Regions from separate parts of the Erwinia sp. L03-1 genome, predicted to be linked through region 4. Evidence: predicted binding sites of a transcription regulator. Region 4 holds the regulator's gene; each other region holds the start of a gene.
What was found. The regulator PurR, encoded in region 4, represses purine synthesis genes. The targets are predictions, from matches to a motif close to CANGCAAACGTTTGCNTG.

Region 1 (2,206 bases), 1.5 Mb from region 4:
AGGCACGCTGTTTTTGTTTACGGTGATATTTGCACGACCCAGCGCGGCATCCGCCTCTTTACCGGTCAGGTTTTTATCAACCAGATCCAGCAGGAACAGGTGGTTATGGGTGCCGCCTGAAACCACGTTATAGCCGCGCGCCAGGAACACCTCGACCATCGCTTTAGCATTTTTCGCGACCTGCTGCTGATAGACCTTAAACTCCGGCTCCATCGCTTCTTTCAGCGCGACCGCTTTACCGGCAATCACATGCATCAGCGGGCCGCCCTGGCCACCAGGGAAGACGGCGGAGTTCAGCTTTTTATACAGATCTTCGTCGCCGCCCTTCGCCAGGATCAGGCCACCGCGCGGCCCTGCCAGGGTTTTGTGGGTGGTAGTGGTAACGATATGGGCATGAGGTACCGGGTTCGGGTAAACGTCAGCCGCGATCAGGCCCGCCACGTGCGCCATGTCCACGAACAGCCAGGCACCGATGCTGTCAGCAATTTCGCGCATTTTTGCCCAGTCACAAATACCGGAATAGGCAGAGAAGCCACCGATAATCATTTTTGGCTTATGCTTCTGCGCCTGGGCGGCCAGATCTTCGTAGTCAATTTTACCGGTTTCGTCGATGCCATACGGCACCACGTTATACAGCTTACCGGAGAGGTTAACCGGCGAGCCATGCGTCAGGTGGCCGCCGTGCGCCAGATTCATACCCAGAATGGTATCGCCCGGCTGTAGCAGTGCGGTATAGACCGCAAAGTTGGCCTGTGAGCCAGAGTGAGGCTGCACGTTGGCATAGTCGGCGCCGAACAGCGCTTTAGCGCGATCGATAGCCAGCTGCTCAACGATATCAACGTATTCACAGCCGCCATAGTAGCGTTTGCCCGGGTAACCTTCGGCATATTTGTTGGTCAGCTGAGATCCCTGCGCCTGCATTACGCGCGGGCTGGTGTAGTTTTCGGAAGCAATCAGCTCAATATGCTCTTCCTGACGCACTTTTTCCTGCTCCATTGCCTGCCACAATTCGGCATCGTAATCAGCAATATTCATATCACGCTTTAACATCCGCATCTCCTGACTCAGCTAACTTCATATCGGTATTTAACGGCCCGTTAGGGCGAAGACACACAGTGTAAACTGTTTTACCAGGCGAGGGGTAGCCACAAAGCAGGCTTTTTACGCAAACGATTGGCCTGAGAGCCGGCAAGGGTTAGTTACCTTTTTTGCAAGCCTGATTGTCCGGCATTTTCGTCATCGCCCCCTTTGCCAGGATTCACCTGTTGCCTGGCGGGGCAGCCTGATGCCCCTGCTAACTGCGCGGAGAGTTTTACATCGCAAACCCTCGCGCGATAAGATGTACGGTAAGTTAACTCAATACATAACGCATGGAGAGCCTATGTTAGACGCTAAAACGATTGCCGCCGTGAAAGCCACAATACCCGCCCTGCTGGCTGTCGGTCCCGCCCTTACCCTACGCTTCTACGATCGAATGCTACGTGATAACCCTGAGCTACAGGATATTTTCAATATGAGCAATCAGCGCAATGGCAGCCAGCCTGAAGCGCTGTTCAATGCTCTCTGCGCTTACGCCTGCAATATTGAAAATCTCGCCGACCTGCTGCCTGCGGTGGAGAAAATCGCCCAGAAGCACACCAGCTTTGCCATTCAGCCCGATCAATATCAGATTGTCGGTACGCACCTGCTGGCAACGCTGGATGAAATGCTTAGCCCTGGCGAAGAGGTGCTGGAGGCCTGGGGCAAAGCCTACAACGTGCTGGCGAATGTTTTTATCCAGCGTGAGGCGCAGATTTATCAACAGGCAGAAGCTAAGCCAGGCGGCTGGCGCGCACCGCGGGCCTTTCGCATCAGCACCATTACCCAGGAGAGCGACGTCATCAAAAGCTTTATTCTGCAGCCGGTGGATGGTCAGCCCGTGATGGACTATCAGCCCGGACAGTATCTGGGCGTCTGGCTGCGCGCGAATACGTTAGAACATCAGGCGATCCGGCAATATTCACTGACCCGCGCACCCAATGGTCGGGATTACCGCATTGCCGTTCGTCATCAACCCGGCGGCGTCGTTTCTGGCTGGCTGCATCATCAGGCGCAGCCAGGTGATGAAATCCATCTGGCCGCGCCGGCAGGCGATTTTTTTCTGTCAGTCACGCCAGAGGTGCCGGTCACGCTGATCTCCGCCGGTGTGGGCCAGACGCCTGTGCTG
Region 2 (2,206 bases), 1.4 Mb from region 4:
TAATATGAAACAGGATCGGCACCAGTACCGTTGCACCGAACATGGCAAAAAGATGCTGAAAGCTGAGAGGAATAGTTTGCAGCAGCGGTGGCCGCTCGCTAACGCCAATTGCGCGACGCGTCATATCTTTACCCTTTCTTTAATTATACCCAATAAAAAGCCGACTCTGCGGTCGGCTTAGCGTTTAATAGCGGCGTACTTATTTAGTACCGAAGATCTTATCGCCGGCGTCCCCGAGCCCGGGAATGATATATCCCTTATCGTTCAGCCCCTGATCCACCGACGCGGTATAGAGTTCAACATCCGGATGCGCCTTCTCCAGCGCCGCGATACCTTCCGGGGCAGCCACCAGTACCAGCACCTTAATGCTGGTGCAGCCTGCGTTTTTCAGCAGGTCGATGGTGGCGATCATCGATCCGCCGGTGGCCAGCATCGGGTCAACGACCAGCGCCATACGCTCTTCAATATTAGAGACCAGCTTCTGGAAGTAAGGCACCGGTTCCAGCGTCGTCTCATCGCGATAAACGCCGACCACGCTGATGCGCGCGCTCGGTACGTGCTCCAGTACGCCTTCCATCATGCCCAGACCGGCACGCAGAATGGGCACCACGGTGATTTTTTTGCCTTTAATCTGGTCAATTTCTACCGGGCCATTCCAGCCTTCGATGGTGACCTTTTCGGTTTCTAAATCGGCGGTGGCTTCATAGGTCAGCAGGCTTCCCACTTCCGACGCGAGCTCACGAAAACGCTTGGTGCTAACGTCATGTTCACGCATCAGACCCAGTTTATGTTTGACCAGCGGGTGTGTGACTTCCACGATTTTCATTGTTCTACTCCCGGAGTGTTAAGCTGCAAAAAAAAATCGCGAGATTATAGCGCTATTTTCTCACCATGCTCTATGACTTAATGCAACTTCTGCCGTATCCGCGCACTTCCGTCATCATAATCTGACACCTGACCCAGCACAACGCGTGGTAAGAAGGCGCTCGCAAACGTTTGCCTGCGCTGTTAGAATTGCCGCGCTCTATTTTCAATACCACCAACCGCAAACCGCGTGGGGACTTCGCAGTGACCGACAAAACCTCTCTCAGCTATAAAGACGCCGGCGTAGATATCGACGCGGGCAATGCTTTAGTCGATCGTATCAAAGGCGTTGTGAAAAAGACGCGTCGCCCGGAAGTCATGGGTGGGCTGGGCGGCTTTGGTGCCCTCTGTGCGCTGCCGCAAAAATACCGCGAACCGATTCTGGTTTCCGGCACTGACGGCGTGGGCACCAAGCTGCGCCTGGCGATGGACCTGAAGCGTCACGATACCATCGGTATCGACCTGGTGGCGATGTGCGTCAACGACCTGGTGGTACAGGGCGCCGAGCCACTGTTCTTCCTGGACTACTACGCCACCGGTAAGCTGGATGTGGATACCGCGGCCAGCGTGATAACCGGCATTGCCGAGGGCTGTTCACAATCCGGCTGTGCGCTGGTTGGCGGCGAAACGGCCGAAATGCCGGGGATGTATCACGGTGAAGATTATGACGTCGCCGGGTTCTGCGTCGGCGTGGTGGAAAAGTCAGAAATTATTGACGGCAGCAAGGTCAGCGATGGCGACGTGCTGATTGCACTCGGCTCCAGCGGCCCGCACTCCAACGGCTATTCGCTGGTGCGTAAAATCCTTGAAGTCAGCAATACCGATGCACAACAGACCCAGCTTGAGGGTAAATCGCTGGCCGATCACCTGCTGGCCCCTACCCGCATCTATGTCAAAAATATCCTCAGCCTGATCGAGCAGGTTGACGTTCATGCTATCGCCCACCTGACCGGCGGCGGCTTCTGGGAAAATATTCCCCGCGTGCTGCCGGACAACACCCAGGCGGTGCTCGCCGAGTCAAGCTGGGAATGGCCTGCGGTGTTCGGCTGGATGCAGAAAGCAGGCAACGTCAGCCGCTTTGAGATGTATCGCACCTTTAACTGCGGCGTCGGCATGCTGATCGCGCTGAGTGCTGAAGAGGCGGATAAAGCGGTACAGCTGATGACCGACGCGGGCGAGAAGGCGTGGAAAATTGGCGTGATTAAGGCGTCCGATTCCGACGAGCGTGTGGTCATCAACGCATGATGCGGCTGGTGGTGCTGGTTTCCGGTGAGGGAAGCAATCTGCAGGCCATTATTGATGCCTGCCAGCAGGGGCGAATCAGCGGCAGCGTGGCCGCCGT
Region 3 (2,206 bases), 1.0 Mb from region 4:
TGACGGCGTACCAGCGTGGGCATAAAGCAGTGCTGTTCGCTTTCATCCAGCTCACCAGCCGCGCCCCTGAGTGCTAATTCTGTCGCCAGCTTTGCCATAGAAATAATCGGGTAGCGCACCGTCGTTAACTGCGGATCGGTATAGCGTGAAATGGGAATATCATCGAAGCCGACCAGGGATAACGCCTGCGGTACCCGGATGCCGTTATCCTTCAGTGCGGCCAGCGCGCCTGCCGCCATACTGTCGTTGTAGGCAAAAACCGCACTCAGATGCAGGTTGCGGCCAAGCAGTTCAACCATTGCCGCTTCGCCCCCCTGCATATCCGGCTCACCGCTGGCTATCCAGTTTTCCGGCGGCAGAATGCCCTGCTCCAAAAGCCCCTGCCGCCAGCCCTCACGTCGCTGATGCACATCTTCAATCCCGTGGCTGGAGGCCAGATAACCGATACGTTGATGTCCCTGCTGATGCAGCATGCGGGTGGCCATCAGCGCACCGCTGACGTTATCCAGACAGACGCAGCGGTGTGCGTAGCCCGGCACCACGCGATTGATCAGCACCATGCCGGGCACCTCGTCCATCAGCGAAATCAGCTCTGCATCCTCTAGCGCCTTCGCATGCACCACCAGGGCATTACAGCGCTGACGGATCAGTACCTCAATGGCATGCCGCTCTTTGTCTGCCTGATGATAGGCGTTGTTAATCAGCACGTGCTTTTGCCAGCGCTGGGCAACGGAATCCACCGCCTTGACCAGCGCACCAAAGAAGGGATCGGAGACGTCCATCACGACAACGCCAAGGGTATCGCTGACCTGGGTAACCAGCGCCTGAGCATTGGCATTGGGTCGATAGCCGAGGCCCTCGACCGCCTTTAACACCGCATCGCGGGTACTCTGCGTGACCACGGCGCTGTTATTCAGTACGCGTGAGACGGTGGCCACCGAGACGCCCGCCGCGCGGGCGACATCACGAATGGTCATCATGGGCAGTTGCCCGGAGAGAATGATCGTTGCATAGCCCTTCCAGATGTCAGGTTGACTGGAGGCTATTCTTACAGCATCAGCGGCGGGGCTACGTGAAAGTCGTCACAGGGATGAAAACGGTTACAACGCTTTATCCTGCCTTTGTGAGCGGCATCATCTTCCTGACGACGCGGATATTACTCCTTTCCCGGATAGCCCGCCGTCAGGGGCCGCCCGCCGCTCAGCAGCGTCAGTCTGCGCCATAGCCATTCAACCGGCCCCTGACGGAAATGGCTCAGCCAGAAGAGGGAAAACAACAGGTTGATCAGCCAGACGGCAGGCACCATCGCCACCAGCTGCCAGCGATCCCATTGGTTAAACCAGCCCAGGCGGTTAAACAGGGTGGTGCATATCAGGGTTTGCAGCAGATAGTTGGTTAGCGCCATACGCCCCACGCAGCTCACTGCCCGGGTTATCCTCAGGCGCGACAATGTGGGCCAGTAGCCAAAACAGAGCGCCGCGTACCCTACTGCCTGTAGCGGCGCGCTGATTTCACGGGGAACCTGCAGAAAAAAGCCGGACCAGCGGAATTCCCAGCCGGAAGCCCACTGTAAAGCGATAGCGGGAAGCTCAATCAGCCAGGCCAGCGAGATGAGGATCGCGGCGGTGCGACGATAATGTGCCAGGCTATAGCTGCCTTTCAGCCAGCCGCTGCGCATCAGGGCGCTGCCGACCATCATCAACCCGGCCAGCTGCCAGCCATACTGCACGGCCAGCGCCATCAGGCCGGATGAGAAGAGATTGAGCCGGTTCAGAATCGCAGGCCAGCCCCCCTGGGTCTTCCAGAAGGTTTCGTACTGCACGTCGGCAAAGCCCGGGAGCCAGCTACTGTTGGGATGCACAGCGGCCCCCAGCCCCAGCACGACAAGCGCACAGCTGCCAACCAGGTAGAGCATTACGCCGGTATTGAAGAGCTGACGGCTGGAGGAGACATCGCGGATCATCCGCCAGACCACCAGCCCAATCAGCCCGTAGTCGAACAGAATATCGCCGTCCCACAGAAGCGTGCCGTGCAGGAAACCTAACAGCACCAGCCAGGTGAGCCGCGCCTGGAGCCAGCGTTTGCCGCGCGGCAGCAGCATCTGCAGACCGGCACCAAACAGCAGGGCAAACAGGGCAAGGAATTTTTCCTGGGCAAAGAGATCGACCAGCGCCCAGCACCAGGCGTCATAATCCGGCGGCAGCCC
Region 4 (2,206 bases):
AGATATTCAGGTTAGCGCGCTGGCTGATGAATACTGGCAAAGTCACTACATCGGCGCACGTCGGGTGATGACACCCAGAACGATCCGCTAATCTCCGCGTCGCGTAGTGAATATAAAAAGGCCGATCTGACGATCGGCCTTTTTTTTTAGTGCATGACGGCGGTAAAGCTGAAAATAATAATCATTAACAGCGCGCTAACGGTGGTTAGCAGAGACAATTTCAGATCGGTGTCCACAGATACTCCTTTATACCCTTACAGTTTGTGTCACCATCAATTTTCCCACACCCGGCGGTAAAAATCTCGTTTTCTCTGCTCAGCCTTGTTAGAATTCCATTTCGTTGCGCAACGGGTTGCGTTCGCGGTCTGCAACCGACGCAACAGGCCTGGCTGACTGCCCCCTTTTCCTTACTGACGCCACCGAATATTCATAAAAAACGGCGACGGATTTTGCCGTTTCAGGCAATCGTTTAACAATATACTTATCAGCAAGTTGCGGTAAGTACAGGAGTAGTGATTTCATGGCAACAATCAAAGATGTGGCTAAACGCGCCGGGGTGTCGACCACCACGGTGTCCCACGTCATTAATAAAACGCGCTTTGTGGCCGAAGCCACGCGGGAAGCAGTATGGACTGCCATCCGCGAACTGCATTATTCGCCAAGTGCGGTCGCCCGCAGTCTCAAGGTTAATCACACCCGGACCATCGGCCTGCTGGCAACGTCCAGCGAGGCACCCTACTTTGCCGAGATTATTGAAGCCGTGGAGAACAGCTGCTTTGCCAGCGGTTACACCCTGATTCTGGGCAATGCGCACAACGATCTGGTCAAACAGCAGGCGTATCTGTCAATGATGGCGCAAAAGCGCGTCGATGGCCTGCTGGTGATGTGCTCCGAGTATCCTGATGAACTGATCCAGATGCTTGAAGATAACCGAAATATTCCTATGGTCGTCATGGACTGGAGCGAGTCACGCGGTGATTTTACGGATACGGTGCTGGATAACGCCTTTGAGGGCGGTTATCTGGTAGGCCGCTATCTGATTGAGCGCGGCCATCGCGATATTGGCGTCATTCCCGGTCAGCTGGAGCGTAACACCGGCGGTGGCCGTCATGCCGGTTTTCTAAAGGCGCTATCCGAAGCGGGGATCACCCTGCGCGATGAGTGGCTGGTACAGGGTGATTTCGAACCCGAATCTGGCTATCGTGCCATGCAGCAAATTTTATCCCAGAAGCAGCGGCCTACCGCCGTATTCTGCGGCGGCGATATTATGGCGATGGGGGCGATTTGTGCCGCTGATGAGATGGGTCTGCGCGTTCCCCAGGATATCTCGGTCATCGGCTATGATAACGTGCGCAACGCGCGCTACTTCACCCCGGCCCTGACCACCGTTCACCAGCCAAAAGAGAGGCTGGGCGAAACGGCCTTTGAAATGCTGCTGGATCGTATTACCAGCAAGCGTGAGGAGCCACAGACGATTGAAGTTCATCCCAGCCTGATCGAGCGTCGTTCAGTGGCGGATGGTCCCTTTGTAGACTATCGCCGCTAACGCCATTAGCCGCCTGCTCATTCCTCTGCCCCCTCGTTCAGCCACTCATTATTGAGCGTCCCGGTGTCGCCAAGATAGTCGAGCAGCCAGCCCAGCGCGGGGCTGGCCTGCTGCTGCGACCAGCTGACGCAGCAGGGGCTGTCGGGGAATGTCGCGGTAAGCACAAGTTCAGTTAATGCGCCGCTGCTCAGCAGCGGACGGGCAAAATGTCCTGGCACCATTCCGACGCAAAGCCCGCCCAGCAGGCAGTCCGCAGCGCTCTCCCAATCGGGCACCACCAGCCGACGCTGATTATCCAGCGTCCAGGTAGTGCGCTTGGGCAGCGCGCGGGATGTGTCTTCCAGCGTCAGAGAGGGCCATTCGCGGATGGCTTCCTCGCTGACCGGTCCTGAGATTTCTGTCAAAGGATGGCGGGCGCTAACCACACAGCGCCAGTTCAGCGCGCCCATATTGCGAAAGGCAAAGCGCCCGCCAACGGGTATTGCCTGAGTTGCGCCAATCGCTACATCTACCCGGCCATCCGCCAGCGCATCCCACACGCCATTAAACACCTCCGGGGAAAGGTGTAATTCCATATCCGGGAAATGACGGTAGAAATCGACAACCAGCTGCCGGGTGCGCTGGGGTTTCACTATCCTGTCTACGGCGATATTTAGCTGC

Region 1: glyA (serine hydroxymethyltransferase) is a predicted target of PurR. The motif match lies at 1,163-1,180, and genes of this name have one in related genera.
Region 2: purM (phosphoribosylformylglycinamidine cyclo-ligase) is a predicted target of PurR. The motif match lies at 986-1,003, and genes of this name have one in related genera.
Region 3: galS (HTH-type transcriptional regulator GalS) is a predicted target of PurR. The motif match lies at 1,090-1,107, and genes of this name have one in related genera.

What each region holds. Positions count from the first base shown of each region.
Region 1 covers NZ_CM178762.1:1,082,588-1,084,793, reverse strand. The annotation lists gene glyA (serine hydroxymethyltransferase) at 1-1,050, opposite strand, end outside; gene hmpA (NO-inducible flavohemoprotein) at 1,382-2,206, shown strand, end outside.
Region 2 covers NZ_CM178762.1:1,151,602-1,153,807, reverse strand. The annotation lists gene uraA (uracil permease) at 1-124, opposite strand, end outside; gene upp (uracil phosphoribosyltransferase) at 200-826, opposite strand; gene purM (phosphoribosylformylglycinamidine cyclo-ligase) at 1,069-2,109, shown strand; gene purN (phosphoribosylglycinamide formyltransferase) at 2,106-2,206, shown strand, end outside.
Region 3 covers NZ_CM178762.1:1,498,478-1,500,683, reverse strand. The annotation lists gene galS (HTH-type transcriptional regulator GalS) at 1-980, opposite strand, end outside; gene yeiB (DUF418 domain-containing protein YeiB) at 1,157-2,206, opposite strand, start outside.
Region 4 covers NZ_CM178762.1:2,539,041-2,541,246, forward strand. The annotation lists gene AC4PCC_RS11705 (C40 family peptidase) at 1-91, shown strand, start outside; gene cydH (cytochrome bd-I oxidase subunit CydH) at 147-236, opposite strand; gene purR (HTH-type transcriptional repressor PurR) at 521-1,546, shown strand; gene punR (DNA-binding transcriptional activator PunR) at 1,564-2,206, opposite strand, start outside.